Geobacillus stearothermophilus ATCC 12980: one gene and its partner. Each later gene encodes a partner of the first gene's protein in a complex. Links are inferred from orthologs where the notes say so. Each region holds a gene or a part of one and is shown in the gene's direction. Other genes may lie near its edges. The genes, in order: spoIIQ and QSJ10_RS10060.

Evidence for each region.
Region 2: the proteins of spoIIQ (region 1) and QSJ10_RS10060 are in contact, whole or in part, in a crystal structure (PDB 3TUF), measured with the Bacillus subtilis proteins. The link is inferred for Geobacillus stearothermophilus ATCC 12980 from one-to-one orthologs.

The regions. Positions count from the first base shown.
Region 1 is NZ_CP128494.1:2,691,142-2,705,856, reverse strand. Bases 1,977-4,852 are described here. They hold spoIIQ (stage II sporulation protein SpoIIQ), read left to right. Parts: upstream 1,977-2,905; coding sequence 2,906-3,799; downstream 3,800-4,852. Other genes in these bases: spoIID (stage II sporulation protein D), read left to right, coding at 1,977-2,775. In the rest of the region: QSJ10_RS14695 (YwmB family TATA-box binding protein), read left to right, coding at 1-76; murA (UDP-N-acetylglucosamine 1-carboxyvinyltransferase), read left to right, coding at 108-1,412; more of spoIID, read left to right, coding at 1,747-1,976; QSJ10_RS14665 (chromate transporter), read left to right, coding at 5,336-5,554; QSJ10_RS14660 (hypothetical protein), read left to right, coding at 5,600-5,728; QSJ10_RS14655 (BsuPI-related putative proteinase inhibitor), read right to left, coding at 5,749-6,258; sporulation transcriptional regulator SpoIIID, read left to right, coding at 6,568-6,831; QSJ10_RS14645 (rod shape-determining protein), read left to right, coding at 6,935-7,936; QSJ10_RS14640 (flagellar hook-basal body protein), read left to right, coding at 8,060-8,890; QSJ10_RS14635 (flagellar hook-basal body protein), read left to right, coding at 8,912-9,733; QSJ10_RS14630 (DNA-directed RNA polymerase subunit beta), read left to right, coding at 9,745-10,077; 3-hydroxyacyl-ACP dehydratase FabZ, read left to right, coding at 10,130-10,567; QSJ10_RS14620 (hypothetical protein), read left to right, coding at 10,727-11,092; QSJ10_RS14610 (SGNH/GDSL hydrolase family protein), read left to right, coding at 11,561-11,977; polyisoprenyl-teichoic acid--peptidoglycan teichoic acid transferase TagU, read right to left, coding at 12,009-12,950; QSJ10_RS14600 (tyrosine-protein phosphatase), read left to right, coding at 13,180-13,944; QSJ10_RS14595 (hypothetical protein), read left to right, coding at 14,359-14,715. UniProt on the Bacillus subtilis protein: Involved in forespore engulfment and required for anchoring membrane proteins on the forespore side of the septal membrane. Forms a channel with SpoIIIAH that is open on the forespore end and closed (or gated) on the mother cell end.
Region 2 is NZ_CP128494.1:1,848,696-1,863,318, reverse strand. Bases 6,501-9,284 are described here. They hold QSJ10_RS10060 (SpoIIIAH-like family protein), read left to right. Parts: upstream 6,501-7,508; coding sequence 7,509-8,060; downstream 8,061-9,284. Other genes in these bases: accC (acetyl-CoA carboxylase biotin carboxylase subunit), read left to right, coding at 8,741-9,284; accB (acetyl-CoA carboxylase biotin carboxyl carrier protein), read left to right, coding at 8,201-8,725; spoIIIAG (stage III sporulation protein AG), read left to right, coding at 6,844-7,482; spoIIIAF (stage III sporulation protein AF), read left to right, coding at 6,501-6,838. Also shown: QSJ10_RS10115 (YqhR family membrane protein), read left to right, coding at 123-653; QSJ10_RS10110 (M24 family metallopeptidase), read left to right, coding at 817-1,878; efp (elongation factor P), read left to right, coding at 1,906-2,463; QSJ10_RS10100 (YqhV family protein), read left to right, coding at 2,642-2,923; spoIIIAA (stage III sporulation protein AA), read left to right, coding at 2,984-3,901; stage III sporulation protein SpoIIIAB, read left to right, coding at 3,898-4,410; spoIIIAC (stage III sporulation protein AC), read left to right, coding at 4,427-4,633; spoIIIAD (stage III sporulation protein AD), read left to right, coding at 4,645-5,040; spoIIIAE (stage III sporulation protein AE), read left to right, coding at 5,053-6,216; more of spoIIIAF, read left to right, coding at 6,227-6,500; more of accC, read left to right, coding at 9,285-10,096; QSJ10_RS10045 (Asp23/Gls24 family envelope stress response protein), read left to right, coding at 10,107-10,511; transcription antitermination factor NusB, read left to right, coding at 10,712-11,104; bifunctional methylenetetrahydrofolate dehydrogenase/methenyltetrahydrofolate cyclohydrolase FolD, read left to right, coding at 11,191-12,045; xseA (exodeoxyribonuclease VII large subunit), read left to right, coding at 12,056-13,402; QSJ10_RS10025 (exodeoxyribonuclease VII small subunit), read left to right, coding at 13,399-13,629; and 2 more genes. UniProt on the Bacillus subtilis protein: Involved in forespore engulfment. Forms a channel with SpoIIIAH that is open on the forespore end and closed (or gated) on the mother cell end.

The DNA.
Region 1 (14,715 bases):
ACTCGCCTTGAGGGAAAGATTGGGCGGCAAGACGCGCGTCGTTGTTGGAACCCCAATCATTACCATTGAATATTAATATAGAGAAATTGGACGCGGAGGGGAATGCCTTGGAAAAGATCATCGTCCGTGGCGGAAACCGGTTGAGCGGCACCGTCAAAGTGGAAGGCGCAAAAAATGCCGTTTTGCCCGTCATTGCTGCCACCTTATTAGCGACAAAAGGAACTAGCACGATTCATGATGTGCCTGCTCTTTCCGATGTATATACAATCAGTGAGGTGCTCCGCTATTTAGGCGCCGATGTGCAAATCGCCGGCAATACGGTAACGGTCGATGCGACCGCTCCGCTGACGGTGGAAGCGCCGTTTGAATATGTGCGGAAAATGCGCGCTTCCGTGCTCGTCATGGGACCGCTGTTGGCCCGCAACGGCCGCGCCCGCGTCGCCTTGCCGGGTGGCTGTGCCATTGGTTCGCGCCCGATCGATCAACATTTAAAAGGATTTGAAGCAATGGGCGCCTCCGTGAAAGTCGGCAACGGCTTTATCGATGCAGAAGTGAACGGCCGTCTCCGCGGCGCCAAAGTATACTTGGACTTTCCAAGCGTTGGGGCAACGGAAAATATTATGATGGCCGCGGTGCTCGCGGAAGGTACAACTGTGATCGAAAACTGCGCCAAAGAGCCGGAAATTGTCGATTTGGCGAACTTTTTGAACGCGATGGGCGCCAAAGTGCGCGGCGCCGGGACCGGCACGATTCGAATCGAGGGAGTTGACGAGCTCGTCGGCACGTCCCACACCGTCATCCCGGATCGCATTGAAGCTGGCACCTTTATGGTGGCAGCCGCCATCACCGGCGGCAACGTCCTCGTGCAAGGAGCGGTTCCCGAACATTTAAGCTCGCTCATTGCCAAAATGGAAGAAATGGGCGTGACGATTATCGAAGAAGAAAACGGTGTGCGCGTCATCGGTCCGGAAACGTTGAAAGCCGTCGACATTAAAACGATGCCATACCCAGGTTTTCCAACTGACATGCAATCGCAAATGATGGCTCTCTTGTTAAAAGCCGAAGGCACAAGCATGATCACCGAGACGGTATTTGAAAACCGCTTCATGCATGTGGAAGAATTCCGCCGGATGAACGCTGATATTAAAATTGAAGGGCGCTCTGTCATTATTAACGGTCCGTGCCAGCTGCAAGGCGCTGAAGTAGCGGCCACCGATTTGCGTGCTGCCGCCGCTTTGATTTTGGCTGGACTTGCGGCGGACGGCTACACGCGCGTGACCGAGCTTCGTCATCTTGACCGCGGCTATGTCCGCTTTCATGAAAAACTGGCCGCGCTTGGCGCTGACATTGAACGCGTTCGGGAAGAAACAGAACAACTCGACCCGATCCAAGCGATCGAATGGAACGGATAATGGCGAAAAAACGACCGTGAACTGCCTGTTTCGGCGGGGAATGGTCGTTTTTTGCATTTTCTCACGCCCAGACCTAAAAACGGGAATTGACGCTTATCGAATGGTCGTTTTTTGCATTCTCTCCCCCCCGCTTGGCCGGCCAATGCCGGCTCTCCGCTTTCCGCTGCACGGAAGAGGGCGCGCATCCGCTCGTTCAAGGACAGGAGGAGACGCGAAAGAAAACAGTCATATATACTTGTCCGAGCCCATAACTATAAGTAACGAACGGAAGCCATGCAGGCATTGATTGATCATGTCCGCTTGGGCTTAGAAAATGCATATTGGGGGCTCGGCTATGGTGAAACGACTGAAACCGGTCATCGTACTTGCACTATGCCTGTTTGTGGCCATCCTCGTCATTCCTGCAGCGCTTGTCCTGCCGTTTTACGATGGGAAGGTGGCGAAATTGACGGAACAGTTGCAGAAGCACGAACAACTCCAGCGTTCGCAGGCAGCCGAAGGGCCGTCCATTGACGTGGCGGTTTACCGAAGCAAAGAACAGCGCGTGGAAAAAATCCCCCTTGAACAGTACGTCATCGGAGTGGTGGCGGCGGAAATGCCGGCCGAATTTGAGCTCGAGGCGTTAAAGGCGCAGGCCTTAACGGCACGAACGTATATCGTCAAACAGATGCTCGCCAACCAGCCGTTCCGCCTGCCGCAAGGAGCGAATGTGACCGACACAGTGGCGCACCAAGTGTATTACAGCGATGACGAACTGCGGAAGTTATGGGGAAGCGATTACGACTGGAAGATCAAAAAAGTGACCAAAGCGGTTCTGGATACGCGCGGGCAAATTTTAACGTACAACAACGAACCGATTGAAGCGCTCTTCTTTTCCACAAGCAACGGGTATACAGAAAATTCTGAAGCGTACTGGAAAAACGATATCCCGTATTTAAAAAGCGTCGTCAGCCTATGGGACAAACAATCCCCGAAGTTTTATCAGCGAAAAACGATGTCTGTCGTCGAATTTGAGCGGAGGCTCGGAATCGTGCTGCCAAAAGACGGATCCGTCGGTGTCATTTTATCGCGCACGCCCGGCCGTCGAGTCGGCGAGGTGAAAATCGGCGGAAAGACGTTCACGGGCCGCGAAGTGCGTGAACGGCTCGGCTTGCCGTCGAGTGATTTCACCTGGGTGCGTAGCGGGAATGACATCATCATTACGACGAAAGGTTACGGCCATGGCGTCGGCATGAGTCAATACGGCGCCAACTTTATGGCCAAAGAAGGGAAAACGTACGCCGACATCGTGAAGCATTATTACCGAGGCGTCCGCATCTCTTCAGCGACCGCCTTTTTGAACAAGTTGACCGCCAAACAATGACGGGGCGTCCGCTCCGATTTTTTTTTTTTGCATAAAATGCGGGGGAATATCAAAAAATAAGCGAAAAAATTGTATTCGGCGTGTATATCTTTTCCTCTTTCTGTTCAAAATGGTTGTTGAGGTGATGAACATGAGAGAGGAACAAAAACAACCGTCGCTGAAGCGTTTCTTCCGCAAGCGTTGGGTATTTCCGGCTATTTATCTATCTTGCGCAGCGTTGATCGTCGCAGGCGCACTTTGGTTCCAAGTGGGCAAACAAGAGAAGTCGGGTGAAAACGACACCGTGAAAAACGGCACCGCCCAGCAGGAAAACCCGGCTGTTCCGGTCAATGAAACGGTCGAAAACATCGCGATGCCTGTGCTTGACCCGAACGCCGTGCAAGTCAAAACACCGTTCTATGATGACAACGCATCAGAACAGGAACAGGAAGCAGCCCTCGTCTTTTACGATCATACGTACCATCCGAACCAAGGGATCGACCTTGTGCGCCAAGACGGCAAAACGTTTGACGTTACGGCTGCATTAAGCGGCACGGTAACGAAAGCGGAAAAAGACCCGATTTTAGGCTACGTTGTGGAAATCAATCATGAACAAGGGGTCACGACCGTCTATCAATCGCTGGCCGACGTGAAAGTGGAAGCAGGCGATACGGTGAAACAAGGCGAAGTGATTGGCAAGGCAGGGCAAAGCGAGTTTAACAAACAAGCAGACATCCACGTCCACTTTGAAATTCGCAAAGACGGCAAACCGGTCAACCCGATCGACTATATCGACAAACCGTTGACCGCCTTGACCGACAAAGCCGAAGACAACGCCGGAACAGATAACGCCAACGCAAGCGAAGAGAAGAACGTGACGCCAAGCGACGAAACCGCGCCGAGTGAACAAAGCCCGGCCAAGGAAACCGAACAAACGCCGGCTGATGACAACAAAACGGCGCCAAGCGACCATGAGCAAGACCAACATGATGACGCGTCTTCCTACAAAACGCCAGACGCCTCGATCGGCATGGCGAGAGCGTAATCGACAAGGCGTCGAGCAAGAGGAAACGAAAAACGCGACGAAAAGGCCTGTCCGTTTGCCAAGACAAGCGGGCGGGTCTTTTTGGTTTTGATGTTTCGAAATCCAAACGGGGAAGCACAGCGACCAAAAGGGTACGTTCTCCATATTGACGAACGAGTGCCTTCGTGACAGCATGGTTCACATCCGTCATCCAACGGTTTTCTCGTTGTCCGATTGTTTTCAACTTCCGACGCGCAGAAGCCGTCCCTTTTTGCTGGAGGGTTTTTCGCATTCGTTTGTACTTGGCACGCTTGATCGAAGTAGACGATAGGTCATGTCGTGTAACTTGGCTTGTGCAAGCACTTTTGTGTCAAGTATCGCCGGTGCTGGGCAAATACTGGGCGAACGCTTATCGGGTGTACAAAGAAGCGCTGAACGGGCCGGAGTTCGCCTCGTGGTTTGCGACGTTTGCGCCGGGCGGCCGCGCGCCGAAGATCGGGGAAGTGTGGGCTTCTCCGGATCATGCGGCGACGCTGCGCTCCATTGCCGAAACGGAGGCGGAAAGCTTTTACCGCGGCGAGCTGGCGGAAAAAATCGCCGCCTTCTCGAAGCAATACGGCGGCTTTTTGGCGGCGGACGACCTCGCCGAGTACGAACCGGAATGGGTCGAGCCGATCTCCGTTTCCTATCGCGGCTATGAAGTGTGGGAAATCCCGCCGAACGGGCAGGGGCTTGTCGCGTTGATGGCCATCAACATCATGAACGGGTTTGACGTGCCAAGCGTCCCGTATGTCGAGACGCACCACCGGCAAATCGAGGCGATGAAGCTGGCCTTTGCCGATGGAAAAGCGTACATCGCCGACCGCCGTTATATGAGCTGCAGCCCAGACGAGCTGTTGTCGGAGTCGTTTGCCGCCATGCGCCGGGCGCAAATCGGCGCGGAGGCGCTGACGCCGGAGCCGGGAACGCCGCCCAAAGGCGGCACGGTCTATTTGGCCGCCGCCGACGGCGAAGGGAATATGGTGTCCTATATTCAAAGCAATTACATGGGCTTCGGCTCCGGCCTCGTCGTCCCAGGCACGGGCATCGCCCTGCACAACCGCGGCCATAACTTTGTCTTCGATGAACGCCATCCGAACGGGCTGGCGCCAAGGAAAAAGCCGTACCATACGATCATCCCCGGCTTTTTGACGAAAGGCGGCGCACCGGTCGGCCCGTTCGGCGTCATGGGCGGATTTATGCAGCCGCAAGGGCATTTGCAAGTGATCATGAACACCATCGATTTTGACTTGAACCCGCAAGCGGCGCTCGATGCGCCACGCTGGCAGTGGATGGAAGAAAAAACGGTGCTCGTCGAGCCGCACTTCCCGCGCCATATCGCCGAAGCGCTCGCCCGCAAAGGGCATGACATTCGCTTTGCCTTAGACGGAGGTCCGTTCGGCCGCGGACAAATCATTTGGCGCGATCCTGACACCGGCGTGCTTGCCGCCGGGACGGAGCCGCACACGGACGGGGCGGTCGCCGCTTGGTGAGACTCACGATAAAGGGATGACTTCGATGAACCAATGGCATTTATTTCTTGCTTTTTTTCGCGTCGTCATGCTCGGGATCATGGCGATCGACTTTTTTCGCGAGTCGTACGAAGGAGCCGGGCTCGTCCAAATGGTGTGTCTCGCTGCCACCAGCGCCCTGTTGATGTTCGGCAAATGGCGCCTCCATCCGGCGTACGTCATCGCCTTGGCGCTCGTGTACGGGGCGGTGTTTCTCTCGCCATGAATGGCCTCTATGGCTAAAGAAAGATGGAAGGGATGCTTCCTCACAGTGACGGAAACATCCCTCTTGTCGTCATTGTTGCCGTTGACAGGCGAACGGACGCCCTCTCTCACCGGGCTGTTGGCCAACTCGGCACGAGCGGCGTTTGGCATGCGCCGCATGCGGCCGGCCGTTTGACTTGTCATTCGCCCGAAGCCTCATTGCACCGTAAACGTCACTTTCGCCCGCGCGTTCGGCCAGTTTTGGTCGGCGAGCCACCACTCAAGCGTATACGTTCCGGGCTCCAGGCCGCGGAACGTCTCCTGAAACGACAGCTCTTCCCCTTGTTTTAACGTGCGCTCTTCGTAAATTTGTGCAAACATCTTCCCTTCGCTGTACTGCTTCACCTTTTGGCCATCGCGGTACAAAATGTAGTCATACTTTTTCGAGCTCGTGAACGTCACCGTTTGCACGCGCTCCGTTTGGTTTTTGACCGTAAACGTAAACACGTAAGCATCGTTTTGCTTTTCGTATGTGAGTGACGGCTCCAACGTTCCGGCGATGATCCCTTTCCCGCCTGTGGGCGCTGGTTTGCCCGCTGGAGCGGGGCCAAGCAAATCATCTTTCGCCTGCGGGCGCTCGTTGCCGCTATTATACATAAACAGCGCACTCGCCGCCGCCACCCCGGCCAACACGGCTGCGACGCCGATCATTTTTCCTTTGCCCATGCCAGATCCTCCTTTTTTCCTCTCTATACATAGTCGTTTCCCATTTCCCTTCCGTTACAAACCGCAAAAAAATTGTGAAAAAACCGTTGTCCGCCTTGATATTTCTGGTATATATTCCCGTTTTGTCTAATAAAATGTTACAAATTGAACAGCAATGAGAGTGGTTGAGGTGGGGATCGTTCACAACCGGCAAGCGACGCGGCGAAGACGCTTCCAAGACATCCAACGAAAGCGGCGCTCATCAGTGGCAAGACGAGTCTCATTTCACACTTCTCACTTCTCACATCCAACTTAGGGAGGGCGAGTGGTGTGCACGATTACATCAAAGAGCGTACGATCAAGATTGGCAAGTATATCGTGGAGACGAGGAAAACCGTTCGCGTCATCGCGAAAGAGTTTGGCGTGTCGAAAAGCACCGTGCATAAAGACTTGACCGAACGGCTGCCGGAGATCAATCCGGAGCTGGCCCAAGAAGTGAAACAAATCCTCGATTACCATAAATCGATCCGCCATTTGCGGGGCGGGGAGGCAACGAAGAAAAAGTATAAAAAGCAGACGGTGAAAAACAACTGACTTTTTCCTTGCCATCTGCCGTTTGCAGTATCATTCCGGGGGGCAAATATGGTAGAATAATCTATTAGGAATGATTTCAGAGCAGAGGCAAGGAGGAGCATGTATGTTCTCACGAGATATCGGCATTGACCTAGGCACGGCGAACGTCCTCATTTTCGTCAAAGGCAAAGGCATCGTGCTCAATGAGCCGTCCGTCGTGGCGATCGATAAACACACGAACAAAGTGCTCGCAGTCGGCGAAGAAGCACGACGAATGGTCGGACGTACTCCTGGGAATATTGTTGCCATTCGGCCGCTCAAAGACGGCGTCATTGCCGACTTTGACATTACAGAAGCGATGCTGAAGCATTTCTTAAGCAAGCTCGACCTAAAAGGCTTTTTCGCCAAACCGCGCATTTTGATTTGTTGCCCGACGAACACGACATCGGTCGAACGGAAAGCGATCAAAGAGGCAGCAGAAAAAAGCGGCGGCAAAAAAGTGTACTTGGAGGAAGAGCCGAAAGTCGCAGCCATTGGCGCCGGAATGGACATTTTTCAGCCGTGCGGAAACATGGTCGTTGATATTGGCGGTGGCACGACCGACGTGGCGGTTCTCTCGATGGGGGACATTGTCACCGCCTCTTCCATTAAAATGGCCGGGGACAAGTTCGATATGGAAATTTTAAACTACATCAAGCGCGAATATAAGCTGCTCATCGGGGAACGAACGGCCGAGGAGATTAAAATCAAAGTCGCAACGGTATTCCCAGGCGCACGGACCGAAGAAATCGACGTCCGCGGCCGCGATCTCGTCACCGGACTGCCGCGCACGATCACCGTCCGTTCGGAGGAGATCGAACGGGCGCTTCGCGAGCCGGTGTCCTTGATTGTACAAGCCGCGAAAAGCGTGCTCGAGCGCACGCCGCCGGAACTGTCGGCCGACATCATCGACCGAGGCGTCATCTTAACGGGCGGCGGCGCCCTCTTGCATGGAATCGATCAGTTGCTTGCCGAAGAGCTGAAGCTGCCGGTGTTCATCGCCGAAAATCCGATGGACTGCGTCGCCCTTGGCACCGGGCTGATGCTTGAGAACATCGACCGCGCGTCGAAATCGCAGTTGGTGTAAAAAAGGAAAAGCAGGGGATGCGGCTGCCGCCCCCGCCCGCCTATAATGGAATCAACAAGCCGCCCGCCAACGCCGGCAGCGGCTTTCTGCCACGAATTTTCATGGACAAGCGAGGGAGCTGTCATGCTAAGAGGATTGTATACCGCCGCGAGCGGCATGCTCGCCCAGGAGCGGCGCGTCGAGATGCTGACCAACAACTTGGCGAACGCCGAAACGCCGGGATACAAAGCTGATGCAGGAGCGATGAGAGCGTTTCCGGAACTGTTGATGAGCCGCCTCGAGGACGAGCCGATTCCAACCGCCCCGCCGCGCGCCATTCTGACGCAAACGGCGATCGGGCCGCTCCAGACGGGTGTCTATATGCAAGAACTCATCCCGAACTTCCGCCAAGGGGATATTAAAGAAACCGGTCTCTCCACTGATGTAGCCTTAGTCGATGGACAAGTCCCGGTCGACCCGGCAAGCGGGCAGCGCGGGGCGCTCTTGTTTGCCGTCGAAAACGGCCAAGGCGACATCCGGTACACGCGCAACGGCCATTTCACCGTGAGCCCGGACGGCTATTTAACCACGCAAGACGGTTGGTATGTGCTCGATGGCAACGGCGAGCGCATCGCCGTTCCGAATGAAACGTTCGCCGTCCGCGACGACGGGACGATCATCACCGGAAACCGGGAAATCGCCCGCCTTGGCGTCGCCTTCGCCGCCAACCCGCAAACATTGGTGAAGGAAGGAAACGGCCTGTTCCGCAGCACGGCAGGGCCATTGCCGCAGGCGCCCGGCAATGTCACGTATACCGTCAAGCAGCGGTTTCTCGAACGGTCGAACGTGGACGTTGAGCGGACGATGACCGACTTGCTCGCGGCTTACCGAACGTTTGAAGCAAACCAAAAAATCATCCAAGCGTACGACCGCAGCTTGGACAAGGCCGTCAATGAAGTCGGCCGCCTGAAATGATGACAAAAGGAGGACAAGCCCGTGCTTCGTTCGATGCTCACCGCCGCCAACACGATGAACGCCTTGCAAGAGCGGCTTGATACGATCAGCCACAACATCGCCAACAGCAACACCGTCGGCTTTAAACGGCGCGAAGCGCGCTTCGCTGAGCTCCTCGCCCAGCAAGTCGACCGCCTTCCCGCCGACGAAGCGCCACGTGAGACGCCGGCCGGCGTGCGTTACGGCAACGGGGCGCGCCTCGCCTCGACGATGCTTGTGTCTGTTCAAGGAACGCTCGTCGAGACCGGCCGCGCGCTCGATTTCGCCTTCACCGCCGCCAACCAATGGTTTCGCGTTCAAGTCGCCAATGCCAACGGTGACACAACGATCGGCTACACCCGCGCTGGCAACTTTTCTGTCACTCCTATGGACGGACGTCTTGCCCTCGTGACAAGCGACGGCCGCCCGGTGCTCGATGAAGCGAATCGGCCCATCGAATTTCCCACCGGCACAACCGGCTTTCAGCTCTCCCCAACCGGGATGCTGACGGCCACTGATGCCAGCGGTGCGGTTGTTGCCCGCGTGAACCTTGGCGTCACCGCCATTGACCGTCCGCAGCTTCTCGAAGCCCAGGGAGACAACGTCTTCACCTTGCCGGATGTCCCTGGCGCCGCTCGGGAGCTCAACGGCAATTTGCGTGGCCAAATCGGCGTCAAGCAAGGCGCCTTGGAACAGTCGAACGTCGACCTTGGCGAAGAAATGGTTGGCCTAATGGCGACAAACCGAGCGTATCAGCTGAACGCCCGCGCCATTTCCATTTCGGAACAAATGCTCGGGCTGATTAACGGCATGCGCTCCTCATAAGGAGGATCGCGATGAGTGACGAGAGGCATCAAGAGCGTATGCATCGGCCGTCTTCCCGGATGGCAAGGCGGAAAGGCCGAGTGAGAAAGAGCCCGCCGGCTCCCGCTGAACCGGAAGCCCAAGCCCTTCCGGCTGAAGAGGAGGCGGCCGCGCCGCGCCGTTTCGCGCGCACCCGGCTCATCCCGATCTGGCTTCGGCTCGTGATCGTCACCGTTCTTATGGCCATCTGCCTTGCGGCGGGAGCGGTCGTTGGCTACAGCGCCATCGGCGACGGAGCGTGGCTTGACGTGTTCCGCCCCTCGACGTGGCAGCACATTCTCGACTTTGTCGAAAAAGGGACGTAAGCAGCACCTCGCCGCGTCATCGTCTTGATGATCATGAAAAAGGAGTGTTTCTATGCTTGACATCCAACAAATCCAGTCCATCATCCCGCACCGCTATCCGTTTTTGCTTGTTGACCGCATTCTGGAAATCGAAGAAGGAAAGCGCGCCGTCGGCATCAAAAACGTCAGCGCCAACGAAGCGTTTTTTGCCGGCCACTTCCCCGAATACCCGGTCATGCCCGGCGTGTTGATCGTCGAGGCGCTCGCCCAAGTCGGCGCCGTCGTCCTCCTGCAAAGCGAAGAAAACCGCGGCCGCCTCGCTTTTTTCGCCGGCATCGACAACTGCCGCTTTAAGCGGCAAGTGAAACCAGGCGACCAAATTCGCCTGGAAGTCGAAATTCTCCGCGCCCGCGGCGCCATCGGCAAAGGCAAAGGCACCGCCACCGTCGACGGCGAACTCGTCTGCGAAACAGAGCTCATGTTCGCCCTTGGTGAGAAAACAAACGGCTGACCAACGCGCGCTCCTTTGCGGGGCGCGTATGTTCATTCCCCTAAACGCCACCTCCGCATTTGTTTCATTCCCCTTGCATGAAATGCGCTCTTCTGGGAAAGATAAACAAGGACCGGTCTTACATAAGGTCACAACAACACGAAGAAAGGAGAAGGTGCCATGAAAAAAAAGGCGTTGCTGTTCAAACTGTTCAGCGCCATCGTCGCCCTCTTTTTAGCGTCCGGATGCAATGGCGACAAAGACAATCCGCCGCCGCCAAACAACAATAAAAACGATGTCAACGACCTAGACGTGAACCCGGCCGATGACATCAACCAAGACGATGACGTCGACAACGACAAAGACAATGACGGCATCCCGGACAACCGCGATGTTGATTTGAACGACAACCAAAACAATCAACTCCCGCCGGGAGATGACACGAACAACGGACCGGGCGATGATGAGCGCGATACGGTTCCGGACCGCGAAGACCCAATTGAAGACCCGCAAGACGCTAACGACAAAGATAATATAGACGAATAACGAAAAAAGGCTGCCGATCGAGGCGGCCTTTTCATTTGGCCAAAATTAGTACCGATTTCGGCTAGATATGTTTCGCTTCATTCGCTATAATGGGAATGTCGATTCATGTTCGAAAGATCGGGACAGAGGTCGAACATCGGGATGTTCTTGCGGAGGAAACATTTGTACAACCTTCCCTTTTGCATCAGAGGGGGCGTACGTACCGCGAACGTCAACCAAGAAGGAGACAGACAAGAGAGGGGGAATACTGGTGGAAGAAACAATCAGCCTGCGTGAGCTGTTCGAAACATTGCGCAAACGGCTTTGGCTCATCGTCCTGATCACCGCGCTAGCGACCGTTGTAAGCGGTGTGGTCAGCTATTTTCTATTAACGCCGATTTATCAGGCATCGACACAAATTCTCGTCAACCAAGCGAAATCGGAGCAGCAGCTCTACAGTTTCACATCACCGTCCACGAATACGACGGTTTGACGACCGCCGACGCCGATCGGCAGCGTATCGCCGCCGACTGGGCCAAGGATAAGCCGGATCTTGTCTTGCTTGAACCGTTTTTATTAAACGACAACGGCGTCGTGATGATCGACGACACGCTCGCCCACATCCAATCGATCATCGACCAGCTCAAATCCGCCGCCCCGAATGCGGTCGTGATCTTGCAGCCGCCGAACCCGATTTACAACGCGACCTACTATCCGCGTCAAGTGGAACGGCTCGAAGCGTTCGCCAATGAGAACGGCTATCCGTATCTCAACCATTGGCCCGCCTGGCCCGACGATCAAAGCGAAGAACTGAACCGCTATGTCGACCCGCAAACCGACCTGCCGACCGCAGAAGGCGCCAAAGTGTGGGCCAATGCGCTCGCCAAGCGCTTCATCGCCCAATAAAAACGCGCACCTTACAAGGTGCGCGTCTCATTTACTTCGCCGCTGTTGCCTTCAACTCCAGATGCTCCTTCAACTCATTTGAAATCGCCAACCGTTCGCTCTCCGGCACAAGCAAGTAATAAATGCCGTTGATTTTCGTCTCTTGTCCCGTAATATGCAGCTGCTTAATGTGCTTGCGGGCGTCTTTGTAATTCGCCTGAATGTCTTTCATTTCCTCAAACGTCAAGTTCGTTTTCACGTTTTTCCCGATCGCCGCGAGCACATCGCTGTAGTTTGTGAGCGACGAGAAGCTGGCGCCTTTCTCAATAATCGCTTGAATGATCTGCTTTTGCCGGTCCTGGCGCCCGAAATCGCCGCGCGGGTCGTCGTAGCGCATGCGCGAATATTTCAGCGCTTCGTCTCCGTTCAATGTAATCTCGCCTTTCGGGAAATGCGTTCCTTCATACGTAAACGCGAACGGGTTGTTCACCGTCACCCCGCCGACGGCATTCACGATGTCGCGGAAGCTTTCCATGTTGACTTTAATGTAATAGTCAATCGGAATATCTAAGAAATGCTCCACCGTCGCCATCGTCATCTCCACCCCGCCGAAGGCGTACGAGTGGTTGATTTTATCTTCCGTCCCTTTCCCGATAATCTCTGTTCTCGTGTCGCGCGGCACGCTGACCATCTCAATCGACTGCTTGTTCGGATTCACCGTCATGACAATCAGCGTATCTGCACGCCCGCGATCCCCTTTGCGTTCATCGACACCGATCAACAAAATGGAAATCGGCGTTTTCCGTTCAAACGAAACGTCCTCTTTCCGCTTCTCCGACTCCCAGTTGACGTTCTCGTGCATTTGGTTTGCCGTCTGTTTCACATGATGATAAATAGAATAGGCGAATATTCCCGCTCCAGCGAATAACACGACAAGCAATCCCGCCACCCAGCGGAGCCATGTTTTCTTCTTTTTTCGACGTTCTGCTCTCATGCGCACTCTTCCTTTTCCATTGCGAAATTTTCGTGCATGCCATTTCGATTATAGACCGTTTTCCGAGTGAAGACAACTGAACTTTCAATCGTTTCCTTATGGATCCTATTACCAATGGGAACTCCCTTTTGTTTCGACAACACTAGACAAATTCCTCCCATTGATAGACTGTTTTTCCTATGTTACCATACATAGATGTTTAGCAGAGCGAAAAAAGGAGGAGTGGACGATGATCGATATTCACAGCCATATCTTGCCCGGTGTTGACGACGGAGCGGCTGCGATGGAGAACGCCATCGCCATGGCGCAGGCTGCGGCCAAGGAAGGAATCACGACGATCATTGCCACTCCCCATCATCAAAATGGGACGTATGAAAACCCAAGACCAGCTGTCCTTTCCTTGGCAACTGAGTTGAACGACGAATTGAAACGGCGCGGCATTACCTTGAACGTGCTTCCAGGCCAGGAAGTGCGCATCCACGGCGACTTGCTTGACGGCCTGGCTCGCGGCGAGGTGATGACGCTTGCCGATACGCCATACATTTTGATCGAATTTCCGTCCGATCATGTGCCGAAGTATGCGGAACAGCTCCTCTTTGATGCGCAAGTAAAAGGGTTCACCCCGATCATCGCCCATCCGGAGCGAAACGTTGAAATCATCGAATATCCAGAGCGTCTGTACCAGCTCGTCAAACGCGGCGCCTTGACCCAGCTGACGGCATCAAGCGTTACAGGCCATTTCGGCAAGAACATCAAAACGTTCTCCTTTCAGCTGATCGAAGCGAACTTGGCCCACTTCATTGCCTCGGACGTCCATAACACGAAAACGCGGCCGTTCCGCCTTCGCGAGGCGTACGAAACGGTCCGCAAAGAATTCGGCACCGAGGCGCTCCACTACTTCCGCGAAAACGCCGAGCAGCTCATCCGCGGCCAAGCCGTATTCCGCGATGAGCCGCAGCGAGTGAGAAAGAAAAAGTTCCTCGGCCTCTTTTAGAAATAGTTGGGAGTATGATATAAAAAAGTAGAAGAGATACTTCTTTTTTTGTCCGTTCGGTGTCGAAACATGGCTTGTTTCTTGTAGAACGATTCAGGATCATGTCGAACGGCATCCAATAGCAGCGGCTCTTTCTTTAAGACAATTCGGCGCGCGGCGAGAGATTCCTAGCAGCGGCTTCTTTGTCTTAAAGACAGGCCGTTTTCTTGCTTCGCGCTTTTTCCGGTGATGTCTCCTTACCGTTATCAACGGAGGCACTCGGCCATGCCGTGGGTGGGGACGATGACGGTCCCGGCACCTTAGACGCCCGTCGTCGAGGGTGTGGCGTGAGGGCGGGTTAGATGCCCGATCTAACTGACTTTGTTTCTATGTGTTTCACTGGCCATGCTATAATCAGATCAGGGAGGTGAAGCCATGAGCCAAGAGCTGAAAGAATTGCTTCGTTCCGTCTTGCAAGAAGAACTGAAACCAGTCCACGACAGGCTTGAGCGGTTGGAAGGCGCAGTCGGGCACATTCGTCAAGACGTATCGCAGCTGCAGCAAGACGTATCACAACTTCAGAAGGATGTCACCCAACTGCAACAAGGCCAACAGACATTAGAAACCACGGTTTCCCAAATTCAAAAGGACGTTGCCCAGCTTCAAGAAGGGCAGAAGGCGTTGCAGCGTGATGTCGCCCAACTGCAAGAAGGCCAACGGACATTGGAAACGACGGTTTCCCAAATTCAAAAAGACATTGTCCAGTTGCAAGAAGGCCAGAATGCATTGCAG
Region 2 (14,623 bases), 850 kb from region 1 along the record:
CTAGGTTGATGTTACTGTTATGATTTCCAAAAAATCCATTATTTACACAGAGGCGGTCATTTTTTTGCTTGATTCATGGGGCGGCAAATTGCAGGTCATACTAACAGACAAGGAGGTGTAGCATGATGGCGGAACAGAAAGGAAAACTGGAGCAAGAAAAAACGGAACGGCCGATGACGCTCGTGCAAAAAACGATTATCACCGGATTTGTCGGCGGGGTGTTTTGGAGCTTGATGGGCTATTTGGCTTACTTTTTCAACTTCAGCGAAATCAGTCCGAACATGGTTCTCATCCCGTGGGTCGCCGGCGATTGGAAATACGGCAAAGCCGGCAATTATGCGGCTATTGTGTTGATCGGCATCATTTCCATTGCGGCGGCGCTTCTTTACTATGCACTGCTAAGGAACATCCGCGGCATGTGGGCGGGAATGTTGTATGGCGCTGCGCTTTGGGTAGTGGTGTTTTATTTGCTCAATCCGCTGTTTCCGAACGTGAAGCCGGTTGCGGATTTAGAGACGAATACGGTCATTACAACGCTCTGCTTGTACATTTTGTACGGCGTGTTTGTCGGGTATTCGGTTTCTTTCGAGGCGCAGGAAATGAACCGGCCGTCGCCAAGCGCTGAACCGCAGGCGGCCAAGGAAGGAAGCTAAGCTGTCGGCCAAAGCAGGCGCATATGGCGGAAACTGCTGCGATCATGGTAAAATAAAGAAGGTTTCCATATTTTTTAGGCGCAGCCGATCTCGCGCATCGGCAACCGCCAACGTATCACATCGCCTTTGTATTACAATATTCATGGGCAGAGGAGAATGAAACATGGAAAAGCTGGAAAGGCTTCGAGCGTTGCTTGAAGAGCAGCATCTTGACGGGCTGTTGGTGACAAACGGCTGCAACCGCCGCTACATTACCGGATTCACTGGCACCGCCGGCGTTGCGCTTGTCAGCCGCCAAGGGGCGGTCTTTATTACGGATTTTCGCTATGTCGAGCAGGCGGCCAAGCAAGTTGAAGGATTTGAAATCGTCCAGCACAGCGGACCGATCGTCGATGAAATCGCGAAACAAGTGAAGCGGCTCGGGATCAAAACGCTCGGCTTTGAGCAGGAGCATGTGACGTATGCGGCGTACAAGGCGTATGAAGAGGCGATTGATGCCGAGCTTGCGCCGACATCCCATGTCGTGGAAAAGTTGCGCTTGATTAAGTCGGAAGCAGAGATTAAGATATTAAAGGAAGCAGCGGAAATTGCCGATGCTGCATTTGCTCATATTTTGTCGTTCATTCGTCCGGGCGTCAAAGAAATTGAAGTGGCGAATGAGCTTGAATTTTTTATGCGCAAACAAGGGGCGTCTTCGTCCTCCTTCGATACGATCGTCGCTTCTGGCTACCGTTCGGCGCTGCCGCACGGGGTGGCGTCCGAAAAAACGATCGAGCGCGGCGAACTCGTCACGCTTGATTTCGGGGCTTACTACAAGGGATATTGTTCCGACCTGACAAGGACGGTCGCCGTCGGCCAAGTCAGCGCTGAGCTGCAAACGATTTATGGCATTGTCCTTGAAGCGCAGCGGCGCGGCATGCGCGGGATCAAAGCGGGCATGACCGGCAAAGAGGCTGACGCACTGACGCGCGATTATATTCGCGAACAAGGGTATGGCGATTATTTCGGACATTCAACCGGCCACGGCATCGGCCTTGAAATTCACGAAGGGCCGACGCTTTCGGCCCGCTCCGATGCGGTGCTGGAGCCGGGCATGGTTGTGACGGTCGAGCCCGGCATTTACATCCCGGGGCTCGGCGGGGTGCGCATTGAGGATGATGCGGTCATTACCGCCGATGGGAACGAAGCGCTCACTCATTCGCCGAAAGAACTGATCATTTTATAACGGATAGCGTGAGGAGGATTTCGGGCAATGATTTCAGTCAACGATTTTCGCACAGGACTTACCATCGAGGTCGACGGCGAGATTTGGCGCGTCCTTGAGTTTCAGCACGTCAAGCCGGGCAAGGGTGCGGCGTTCGTCCGTTCGAAACTGCGAAATTTGCGCACCGGCGCCATTCAAGAGCGGACGTTCCGCGCCGGCGAAAAAGTGAACCGGGCGCAAATTGACACGCGCAAAATGCAATATTTGTACGCCAACGGCGATCAACACGTCTTTATGGACATGGAAACATATGAGCAAATTGAGCTGCCGGCAAAGCAAATCGAATATGAGCTCAAGTTTTTGAAAGAAAATATGGAAGTGTTCATCATGATGTACCAGGGCGAAACGATCGGCATCGAGCTGCCGAATACCGTTGAGCTGAAAGTTGTTGAAACCGAGCCGGGCATTAAAGGCGACACCGCTTCCGGCGGTTCGAAACCGGCCAAGCTTGAAACCGGCCTTGTCGTTCAAGTGCCATTTTTCGTCAACGAAGGCGACACCCTCATCATCAATACGGCTGACGGCACATACGTGTCACGGGCGTAAGAACCTGAACAAGGGCAGCACTGATCCGGAATGTTCCGGGCCGGTGCTGTTTTTATGCGCCAAAGGTGCCCCGTCCTGCTTCGTTGTCCATCCCCGTTTTCACCGGCAAAAACTTCTTCTGAAACGGCTTGTTCCCGCATACGTTTGTACTAATCCATCTCTATTTGAGGAGGGACACATGAAACATTGGCTGCGATCGATCGATTCGTCCGTTTTGGCGATGGCGGGCATGCGAATGTTGTCGGCGCTTATTGAACTGAGTGCAGCGCTGCTGATGTTGGTCTTTAATGATGTAAGAAAGGCGCTCGCCATTAACGCCGTGCTCGCTGCTGTCGGCCCGACTGTGCTGATCGTAACGATGGCGATCGGTCTGCTTTCGCTGGCGGATGAGCTTTCGTTTTCTCGGCTCGCGTTCATCGCGCTCGGGGTGGCGCTCATTTTGTTCGGCATTTACAAGTAAGGCATAAACAGCATCTTCCGCCCATACATATAGACTAGTCCACCAAAAAGGGGGAGGGCCATGGAAGCGGTATGGGGAATTTTGCCGAAAACGATCGCCGCTGTGTTGCAGCAGATGCCTTCCTGGGGGCGCAGCATCGAAGAAATCCGCATCCGTATTTCCCGGCCGCTTGAAGTGATCGTCGATGGGAAGGCCCGCTTGCTGCCATATGAAGTGACGAAAGAGGACGGCGTGTACTTGCTCAACAAGTTGAGCCATTATTCGATTTATGCCGTCGAAGAGGAGCTGAGGCGTGGATTTATGACGATTGAAGGCGGCCATCGCGTCGGGCTCGCCGGCAAAGTCGTTACAGAAGGGGGCAAGGTGAAAGCCATCCGCGATGTCGCCTCCTTTAACATCCGCATTGCCAAAGAGCAAATCGGCATTGCCGATCCGCTGATTCCGTATGTGTATGATGGGCGCTGGCGCCATACGATGATCATCGGTTCCCCGCAGACCGGCAAAACGACGCTGTTGCGCGACGCGGCGCGCCTGATCAGCAGCGGAACTGGGCGCATTCCGGCGCAAAAGGTAGCGATCGTTGACGAGCGGTCGGAAATCGCCGGCTGCGTGAAAGGCATTCCGCAATTTTCGTTCGGCCCACGCCTTGATGTGTTGGACGCTTGTCCGAAAGCGGAAGGGATGATGATGATGATTCGCTCGATGAGTCCGGATGTCATGATTGTGGATGAAATTGGGCGCGAGGAAGACAGCGAAGCGGTGCTGGAGGCGGCGAATGCCGGCGTTTCGATATGGACGACCGTGCACGGGCGCACCGTTCGAGATGTTTGGCAGCGGCCGACGCTGCGTCCGGTCATGGAGCAACGGGTGTTTGAACGGTTTATTGAGTTGACGAACGTCCCGCATCCCGGCTTCATCCGGCGCATTGTTGACGCCAACGGCGCCGTGCTGTACGAGCGGGCGGTGGCGGGCCGATGAAGTGGCTGGGCGCCTTGTTGATTCTTGCCGCCTCCACTTGGATGGGGATGGCAGCCGCCCGCGCCTTGTACGAACGGCCGCGCCAGCTTCGCCAGCTGAAAGCGGCGCTCAGGGCGTTCGAAGCGGAAGTGATGTACGGACATACGCCGCTTGCCGAGGCATCTCAGCATATCGCCCGCCAGACGGCCGCTCCGATTGGCGAGCTGTTTGCCCAGTTTGCGGCGGCGTTGCATGCGTGTGAAACGAGCGTGGCCGAAGCATGGGAAAAAAGCTTGCGGGCTGTATGGGGGAAGACCGCGCTCAAACAAGGAGAGTGGGAAGTAATGAAACAGTTTGGCGCCACGCTCGGCCAGTATGACCGGCTCACCCAGCAACAGCAAATCGCCTTGGCGCTCGCCCATCTTGAGCGGGAGGAAGCGGAGGCGCTGGACGATCAGGCGCGCTATGGCAAAATGGCGAAAAGTTTAGGCGTGTTAGCCGGGCTGCTGCTCGTCATTTTACTCATGTAGACAGGAGGCAGGACGAATGGGCATCGATGTCGATATCATTTTAAAAATCGCCGGCGTCGGCATCGTCATCGCGTTTTTGCATACGGTGCTCGACCAGATGGGAAGGAAAGAATACGCCCAGTGGGTGACGCTGCTCGGCTTTATTTATATTTTGTTTATGGTCGCTTCGATTGTAAGCGATTTGTTTCAAAAAATTAAAGATGTCTTTTTGTTCCGCGGATAGGGGGAGAGGCCATGGACATTTTGCAAATCGTCGGCCTCGGGTTGGTGGCGACGTTCCTCGTTGTGCTGCTGCAAGAACAAAAATCGAGCCTCTCCTTTTTATTGACTGTTTTTGTCGGATGCACCATTTTTTTACTTCTTGTTGACCAAATCAGCAATATTTTGCTGACGCTGCGGGAGATGGCGGAAGGCGCCCACATTCAAATGGTGTACTTGGAAATGATGTTGAAAATTATCGGCATTGCCTACATCGCCGAGTTTGCCGCGCAAATTTCCAAAGACGCCGGCCAAGGGGCGATCGCTGCCAAAATTGAGCTCGGCGGCAAAATCGTCATTTTGGCGCTCGCCGTCCCAATTTTGACTGCCATCATTGAAGCGGTCATCAGCCTCATTCCGGCGGCGCGATAAGGAGGGAACGGATTGAAGCGGACAGCGTTCCTCATTGCGGGGTTGCTCTCTCTCTTTTTTTGCCCGTTCGTCGTACAAGCTGCGAGCGATGGGCCGTACGTCAGCGAGCAGCTCGCTCATTTGGATGTCAGCGACATCCGCCGTTATTGGGAAACGATCGTCCATGAGTATGGGGGCTTTTTGCCGGAAAGCGAAAAAGGGCCGCTCTCCGATTTTTTAAGCGGCGACCGGCAATGGTCGCCCGTCGAGTGGCTGAAAGCGCTCGCCCGTTATTTATTTTATGAACTGCAAGTCAACGGGAAGCTGCTTGGGACGCTCATTTTGCTCGCTGTCTTCAGCACCGTGCTGCAATCGCTGCAAAACGCGTTCGCCCAGCAGGAGGTAAGCAAAATCGCCCACGCCGTCGTCTACATGGTGCTGTTATTGCTCGCCTTAAACAGCTTCCGCCTCGCAACCGGCTATGCGCTCGAGGCGGTGCGGACGATGAGCCATTTTATCATCGCCCTCGTTCCGCTTTTGCTCGCCTTGCTCGCCTCCTCCGGCGGCGTCGTATCGGCGGCGTTTTTCCATCCGATCATTTTGTTTTTGATGAACACAACCGGCGTTGTCGTGGAATATGTCACGCTCCCGCTTCTGTTGCTAGCGGCGCTTTTAAGTGTCGTCAGCACGCTCAGCGACCGGTACAAGGCGACCCAGCTTGCCGATTTGTTGAACAAGGCCGCCCTCGGTTTGCTCGGCCTCATTTTGACGGTTTTCCTTGGCGTTATGTCGGTGCGGGGGGCAACAGCGGCGGTGGCGGACGGGGTGGCGCTGCGGGCGGCGAAATTTGTCACCGGCAACTTCATCCCGGTCGTCGGCAAGCTGTTTACTGATGCAGCCGATACGGTCGTTGCCGCTTCGATGCTGCTCAAAAATGCGGTCGGATTGGTCGGGGTGGCTGTGTTGTTGATGATTGCCATCTTTCCGGCGGTGAAAATTTTCGCCATCGTCATCATCTACAAACTATCAGCCGCGCTGTTGCAGCCGCTTGGCGGCAGTCCGGTGCTGTCTTGCCTCAACATTATCGGCAAAAGCATCGCCTATGTGCTCGCGGCGCTTTTGATCGTCTCGCTCATGTTTTTCTTCAGCCTCACCGTCATGGTTATGGCAGGGAATATTACGATGATGGTCCGCTAGGAGGAACGTTATGCAGCTTGTGATTGAATGGGTGACGAACATCATTTTGTTTTTGTTGTTTGCCATCATCATCGATTTTTTGCTGCCGTCCGGGACGATGCAAAAATATGTCAAAATGGTCGTCGGACTTTTGCTTCTCCTAATTATGTTGACGCCGGTGCTCCGGATGGCTTCGGCGGATCCGGATCAGCTTGTCGCTTCAGCACTTGCCCGTTTTTCCGAAGGCTTCAAGGGGGAAGAGGAGATAAAAAATCAAATGGAACAACAGAAAAAAGAAATACAAGCTTCACAACGCGCATATATTTTAGAACAAATGGCTGTCCAGCTCGAAAACGACGTAAACGGGGAGTTGATGGAAAAGTATGGATTGAAGGCTGATGTCAAAGTTTACGCCGATCACAACGAAAATTGGCGTATGCCAGAGGACATCAAGACGATTGAAGTGGCGCTTTTGAAACAACGCCCTTCCAGCGCGGTGGAGCCGGTTGTCATCGATACAATAAAGCCGCCGGCTTTGCCCGAGAGCGATGCCTCGCTGGCTGAAGAGGTGCGCGCCTTTCTCGCCGGCAAATGGGAAGTCGATGAAAATAAAATTGCCGTGCAATTTAGAGGGAGGGAATAGGGGGGATGCTCTCGTTTTTCAAACGATTTCTTTCTTCCCCGCCCAAAGACGGGAACGGGGAAGGGGCGCGAAAACACATGCCGTTCTCATATGTCGTTGTCCTGCTGCTGGCCGGTGTGGCGCTCATGGCGGCGAGTCACTTTGCAGGTAGCGCAGACGATGCCGAAGCCAAGCCTTCCGCCAATCAGCCGGAATCCCCGTCCGAGCCGGCGTTTTTGTCGAGCAAGGAGACAAAGGATAAAGTGATCGCCGCCTATGAGGAACGGTACGAGAAGGAGTTGAAAGCCGCCCTCGAAGCAATTGAAGGGGTTGAGGATGTCACCGTTGTCGTCAACCTTGACTCAACCGAGCTGAAGCTGTTTGAGAAAAAACGCTCGACCCAGCAGCAAACGACCGAAGAAAGCGACAAGGAAGGCGGAAAACGGACGATTGAAAATCAGTCGACAAACGAAGAAGTGATCATCATCCGCAATGGCGACGAGGAAACGCCGCTTGTTGTCGCCACGAAAAAGCCGGATATTCGCGGTGTGCTTGTCGTCGCCAAAGGGGCCGACAACTTGCAAATTAAAAAATGGATCGTCGAGGCGGTGACGCGCGTGTTAAACGTTCCGAGCTACCGCGTCGCGGTCTTGCCGAAAAAATGACTCAAGTAAGGGGAGAGGAGATCGCCATGTTGAAAAAACAAACGGTATGGCTGTTGACGATGCTAAGCTTAGTAGTCGTACTGTCGGTGTATTATGTCACGGCGCCGAAAGAGATGGGCAACAGCCCGGCGCTCACCGCGAATGAGAAAACAGAAAAGCCGGCCAAACAACCAAGCGTAGCGGTGGAAGAGACTGGAGCGAAAGAGGAGCCGTCAACCGCAGGCGATGATTTGTTTACAGCGCTGCGCATGAAAATTGAGGATGAACGGAGCCGGCTGCGCGATGAGCTGAACGCCATTGTCGCTTCAGCGAACGCGACGGAGGAAGAAAAAAGTGAAGCGCTCGACAAAATTGAAAAATTGCAAGCATTGTCCGAAAAAGAAGCAACGTTGGAGACGCTCATCAAATCGAAAGGCGGGTATGAAGACGTGCTCGTGCGCGCCGATGACAACCAAGTGCGCGTGACGATCAAAGCGAAACAAAGCTCATCTAAATCGGCGAATGAAGTCATTCATATGGTGAAAAAAGAAATTCCGGATGCCCAATATGTCACCGTCGAGTTCCAGCCGGCCGGATGAACGCGCTGCTCTTTGCCAGAGCAGTTTTTTTTGCATAAAAACCTTTCGTTTGCCCTGCAGTTGTGTGTATAATCGTTATGAATACGTTTGATCACCGCCTGCGAAAGACGGGCTGACACTTGGAGAAAGGTGTGAGAACGATGAAAATTCAAGAAATCCGCGAATTGATTCGGTTGGTCGATCAATCCTCAATCGATGAATTTGTATATGAGCAAGGAGAAACGAAAGTACATATGAAAAAAGCGGTTGCTGTCGCCGTTGCACCGGCAGCCGCACCGGCGGCGCCCGCACAGGCAGTGGCAGCGGTCGAACCGACGGCGGCCCCGGCGCTTGCGCCTGTCCAAGTGGCGGCTTCGGAAGTGAAGCAGGCGCCGGAAACGGAACCGACGGCGGCCAAAGAAGCAAAGCCGGCTGTGGAAGGCAACTTGCATCAAATTACATCGCCGATGGTCGGCACGTTCTACGCAGCGCCGGCGCCGGACAAGCCGCCGTATGTGAAGCCGGGCGACAAAGTGAAAAAAGATACGGTTGTTTGCATCATCGAGGCGATGAAGCTGTTTAATGAAATTGAAGCGGAAGTCGATGGCGAAATTGTCGAGGTGCTCGTGCAAAACGGCCAGCTCGTCGAATACGGTCAGCCGTTGTTTTTGGTCAAGCCTGAATAAGGGAGAGAACGGACGATGATCAAAAAAGTGTTGGTGGCGAACCGCGGGGAAATCGCCGTCCGCATTATTCGCGCCTGCCGGGAGCTCGGCATTGAGACGGTCGCCGTCTTTTCGCAGGCTGACCGCGACGCCTTGCATGTGCAGCTGGCGGATGAGGCGTACTGCATCGGGCCGACCGCCTCGAAAGACAGCTATTTGAATTTCACCAACATCATGAGCGTTGCCACGTTGACCGGCTGTGACGCCATTCACCCGGGCTATGGCTTTTTGGCGGAGAACGAGGCGTTTGCCGAGCTGTGCCGCGAATGCAATGTCACGTTCATCGGCCCGAGCCCGGAAGCGATCGCCAAAATGGGGATTAAAGACATCGCCCGCGAGACGATGAGGGAAGCGGGTGTGCCGATTGTGCCGGGCTCGCGCGGCGTTATTGAAAGTCTTGAGGAGGCGCGGGCGATCGCCGCTGAAATCGGTTACCCGGTCATCATCAAAGCGACGGCCGGCGGCGGTGGGAAAGGAATTCGCGTCGCTCGCAACGAAGAAGAGCTCGTCAAAGGCATCAACATCACCCAGCAAGAAGCGGCGACGGCGTTCGGCAACCCTGGCGTTTATATTGAAAAGTATATCGAAGATTTCCGCCATGTCGAAATTCAAGTGCTCGCCGATTCATATGGCAACACCATTCATTTAGGAGAGCGCGACTGCTCGATCCAGCGCCGGCTGCAAAAGCTTGTCGAAGAAGCGCCGTCGCCGGCCCTTGACGACGACATGCGCCGGAGGATGGGCGAGGCGGCGGTCAAGGCGGCCAAGGCGGTCAACTACACGGGCGCCGGCACGGTCGAATTTATTTATGACCACCGGAACAAACAGTTTTATTTCATGGAAATGAATACGCGCATTCAGGTGGAGCACCCGGTCACCGAGCTCATTACCGGTGTCGATTTAGTAAAAGAACAGATCCGCGTCGCTGCCGGTGAAAAGCTGTCGCTCACCCAAGAGGACGTCTCCTTTAACGGTTGGGCGATCGAATGCCGCATCAATGCGGAAAACCCAGCGAAAAACTTTATGCCGTCGCCGGGGAAAATCGCCATGTACTTGCCGCCGGGTGGTCCGGGCGTGCGCGTCGATTCCGCCGCCTACCCGGGCTATACGATTCCGCCGTATTACGATTCGATGATCGCCAAACTGATCGTTCACGCGCCGACGCGTGAGGAGGCGATCGCCCGCATGAGACGGGCTCTTTCGGAGTTTGTCATTGAAGGCATTCATACGACGATCCCGTTTCACATAAAATTAATGGAGCATGAGAAATTCCAAAGCGGCGAGTTTAATACGAAGTTTTTGGAGTTATATGATATTATGAAGGCGGAATAGGAGGTGCCCCATGTCTGAACATATGTTTAACTCCGAACAGGAGTACACCGGGCTTGGCAAAGTCGAAATTGCACCGGAAGTGATCGAGGTGATCGCCGGCATCGCGGCCAGCGAAGTCGATGGCGTTGCGCAAATGCGCGGCAATTTCGCCGCTGGCGTTGCCGAGCGGTTTGGCAAAAAGCATCACGGCAAAGGCGTCAAAGTCGATTTGCGCGATGACGGGGTTGTCATTGACCTTTATTGCTTCGTCCAGTTCGGCGCGTCGATCCCGAACGTGGCGAAAAAGGTGCAGGAAAACGTGCGCCAGGCGCTTTGGAACATGACCGGCTTGGAAACGAGCGAAGTAAACGTGCACATCGTCGGCATTCAGTTTGAAAGCGGAAAACAGGAGCACGACGCCGTCGAACAACGGTGACAAAAACAGAAGGCAGCTGCTTTCGGAGCAGCCGCCTTTTGTTTTTTTCGTCAAAGTCTGTTATTGTAATGAACGAGGCCATCAGCGGAGCCGGCGGTGTAAAATCGGCAGCAAGACGGGCGACGGGAAGGGTCTGGCTTTTTCCGAAAAATATGATAAGATTTTAATATAAATGTTCGTATTTAGAGAGGGGGAAGGCAATGAAGCGGCATGAAGCGCGGGAAAAAGCGCTGCAGGCGCTGTTTCAAATCGACGTCGGGCACATTCCGCCGGAGGAGGCGCTGGCCAATGTGGCAGGAAGCAGCGAAGCGGATCCATTTTTGCGCCAGCTTGTACTAGGCGTCGTCGAGCACCAGGAGGAAATTGACGAGCTGTTGCGTGCCAATTTGGAAAAGTGGACGCTTGAGCGGGTGGCCAATGTGGACCGCGCCATCTTGCGCATGGCGACGTATGAGATGAAGTATGTCGACGATGTGCCGGTGAGCGTCAGCCTCGATGAAGCGGTCGAGCTGGCGAAAAAATTCGGCGATTGGAAATCCGGGAGTTTTGTCAACGGCGTGCTTTCGAAAGTGAAGGCGGCGCTGCAAAAATAGGACAGGCCGCCGGCTGCGCAAGCTTTCGGCGTCAAGTCAGGCAAACCGATATGGATGGACGAACAAGGAGAGGGGAACGAGATACGATGACAGCACAAATCATCAGCGGAGCAGAACTGGCCGCAACGATTCGCGCCGGGTTGGCGGAAGAAACAGCGAAGTTGAAGGAAAGCGGCGTTGAGCCGGGGCTGGCCGTCATTCTTGTCGGCGACGATCCGGCGTCGCATTCGTATGTGAAAGGGAAGCAAAAAGCGTGCGCTGAAGTGGGCATTCGTTCATTTCTTTACACATTTCCGGCGTCCATCAGCGAAGAGGAGCTGTTGGCGAAAATCCGCGAACTGAACGGCGATCCGGCGGTGCACGGCATTTTAGTGCAGCTGCCGTTGCCGGAGCATATCCGCGAATGGTCGGTCATTGAAACGATCGCCCCGGAAAAAGATGTCGATGGCTTCCACCCGATCAACGTCGGGAAAATGATGATCGGCCAGCCGGCGTTTCTTCCGTGCACTCCGCATGGCGTTCTCGTGATGGTCAAATCTGCCGGCATCGACATTGCCGGGAAGCATGTCGTCGTCGTCGGCCGGAGCAACATCGTCGGCAAACCGGTCGGCCAGCTGTTTTTGCGCGAGCATGCGACCGTCACCTACGCCCATTCGAAAACGCCTGATTTGCCGGCCGTCACGCGGCAGGCTGACATTTTGATCGTCGCGGTTGGCAAGGCGCGTCTCATCGGTCCGGACCACGTCAAACCGGGAGCTGTCGTCATTGATGTCGGCGTCAACCGTTTGGAGAGCGGCAAACTGTGCGGCGATGTTGATTTTGACGCCGTCAAAGAAGTGGCGGGCTATATCACGCCGGTGCCAAAAGGGGTCGGTCCGATGACGATTACGATGCTGTTGCACAACACGATCGAAGCGGCCCGGCAGCTCGCCGTGAAGTGAGGCGGTTTCGATGGAAGTGAAATACGTCACCGTCGGGGCGCTGACGAAATACATTAAGCGCAAATTTGACGTCGACCCGCATTTGCGCGATTTATGGGTGAAAGGTGAAATTTCCAACTTTAAGCAGCATTCGCGCGGCCATATGTATTTTACCTTAAAAGACAGCCAGGCGCGCATTGCCGCGGTCATGTTTGCCGGCTACAATCAACATTTGCCGTTCCGTCCCGAAGATGGGATGAACGTGCTTGTGCGTGGGGAAATTTCCGTCTATGAGCCGAATGGGAACTACCAGCTATATGTAAAAGAAATGCAGCCGGAAGGCATCGGTCGCCTGTATTTGGCGTATGAGCAGCTGAAGCAGCGGCTCGAGGCGGAGGGGCTGTTTTCTCCCGTCCATAAAAAGCCGCTTCCGGCGTTTCCGCGCTGCATCGGCGTTGTTACATCGCCGACCGGAGCGGCGGTGCGCGACATTATGACGACGATCCGCCGCCGCTATCCGCTTGCGAAAATCATTTTGTTTCCGGCGCTCGTCCAAGGCGACGGGGCGGCGCTGTCAATCGTGCGCGCCATCGAGCGGGCAAATGAGTTCGGCGGGGTTGACGTGCTCATTGTCGGCCGCGGCGGCGGTTCGATTGAAGAATTGTGGGCGTTTAACGAAGAAATCGTCGCCCGCGCCATCTTTGCTTCGCGCGTGCCGGTCATTTCCGCCGTCGGCCATGAGACCGATTTTACGATCGCCGATTTTGTCGCCGATTTGCGGGCGCCGACACCGACGGCGGCAGCAGAGCTGGCTGCGCCGCACGTCGGGGAGCTGACTGAGCGGCTCGCCGAGCGGAAATGGCGGATGATCCGCGCCATGAAAGAACAGCTCGCTGCCAGCCAGGAACGGTTGCGGCGGCTTCAAGCATCGTACGCTTTCCGCTATCCAAGGCGGCTGTACGAACAAAAAGAGCAGCAGCTTGACGTGTTGCTCGACCGGCTCGCCCGCCAGCGCGAACGGTTGCTCGACAAGAAGCGCCAACAATGGCGTGAGCTGCGCCTGCGGCTGTGGCGCCATCACCCGGCGGCCGAGCTTGAGCGGACGAAGGAGCGGCAAAAAGCGGCTGCCGGCGCGCTTGAAAAAGCGATGCGCACCGCCTTAGAGCGCCATGCGCTCCGCTTTCGTTCCCATGTCGCGCGGCTTGAGGCGCTCAGTCCGCTCCGTATCATGGAGCGCGGCTACAGTTTGGTGTACAATGAGCGGCGCGAGCTTGTCAAACGAATCGGCCAGCTTCAGGTCGGCGAGCGCCTGTCCATCCGGATTCAAGACGGACAAGTCGATTGTCAAGTGACGGGAGTGGAGGAGAAAACAATATGAGCGAAGAAAAAGAGCTGACGTTTGAAGAAGCGATGAAAAAGCTTGAGGAAATCGTCGAACGGCTCGAGGAAGGAAATGTGCCGCTTGAAGAGGCGATCGTCTTTTTTCAAGAAGGCATGAAGCTGTCGAAACTTTGCCATGATAAACTGCAGCACGTCGAAAAACAGCTCGAGTATATGTTGCGCGAAGACGGTCAGCTCGTGCCTTTTTCGCCGGAGGAGGAGTAAGCGGTGGCGCAGCTTTCAGTTGAACAGTTTCTCAACGAGCAAAAACAGGCGGTGGAAACAGCGCTCTCCCGTTATATAGAGCGCTTAGAAGGGCCGGCGAAGCTGAAAAAGGCGATGGCGTACTCATTGGAGGCCGGCGGCAAACGAATCCGTCCGTTGCTGCTTCTGTCCACCGTTCGGGCGCTCGGCAAAGACCCGGCGGTCGGATTGCCCGTCGCCTGCGCGATTGAAATGATCCATACGTACTCTTTGATCCATGATGATTTGCCGAGCATGGACAACGATGATTTGCGGCGCGGCAAGCCGACGAACCATAAAGTGTTCGGCGAGGCGATGGCCATCTTGGCGGGGGACGGGTTGTTGACGTACGCGTTTCAATTGATCACCGAAATCGACGATGAGCGCATCCCTCCTTCCGTCCGGCTTCGGCTCATCGAACGGCTGGCGAAAGCGGCCGGTCCGGAAGGGATGGTCGCCGGTCAGGCAGCCGATATGGAAGGAGAGGGGAAAACGCTGACGCTTTCGGAGCTCGAATACATTCATCGGCATAAAACCGGGAAAATGCTGCAATACAGCGTGCACGCCGGCGCCTTGATCGGCGGCGCTGATGCCCGGCAAACGCGGGAGCTTGACGAATTCGCCGCCCATCTAGGCCTTGCCTTTCAAATTCGCGATGATATTCTCGATATTGAAGGGGCAGAAGAAAAAATCGGCAAGCCGGTCGGCAGCGACCAAAGCAACAACAAAGCGACGTATCCAGCGTTGCTGTCGCTTGCCGGCGCGAAGGAAAAGTTGGCGTTCCATATCGAGGCGGCGCAGCGCCATTTACGGAACGCTGACGTTGACGGCGCCGCGCTCGCCTATATTTGCGAACTGGTCGCCGCCCGCGACCATTAAAAGCGGAACAGCCGCCCTTGCTTCGGAGCAAGGGCGGCTGTGTTGCTTTTTTGCTTCCGCCCCATGATAGGTCTTTCATCTTCGCGCCGCGGCCATA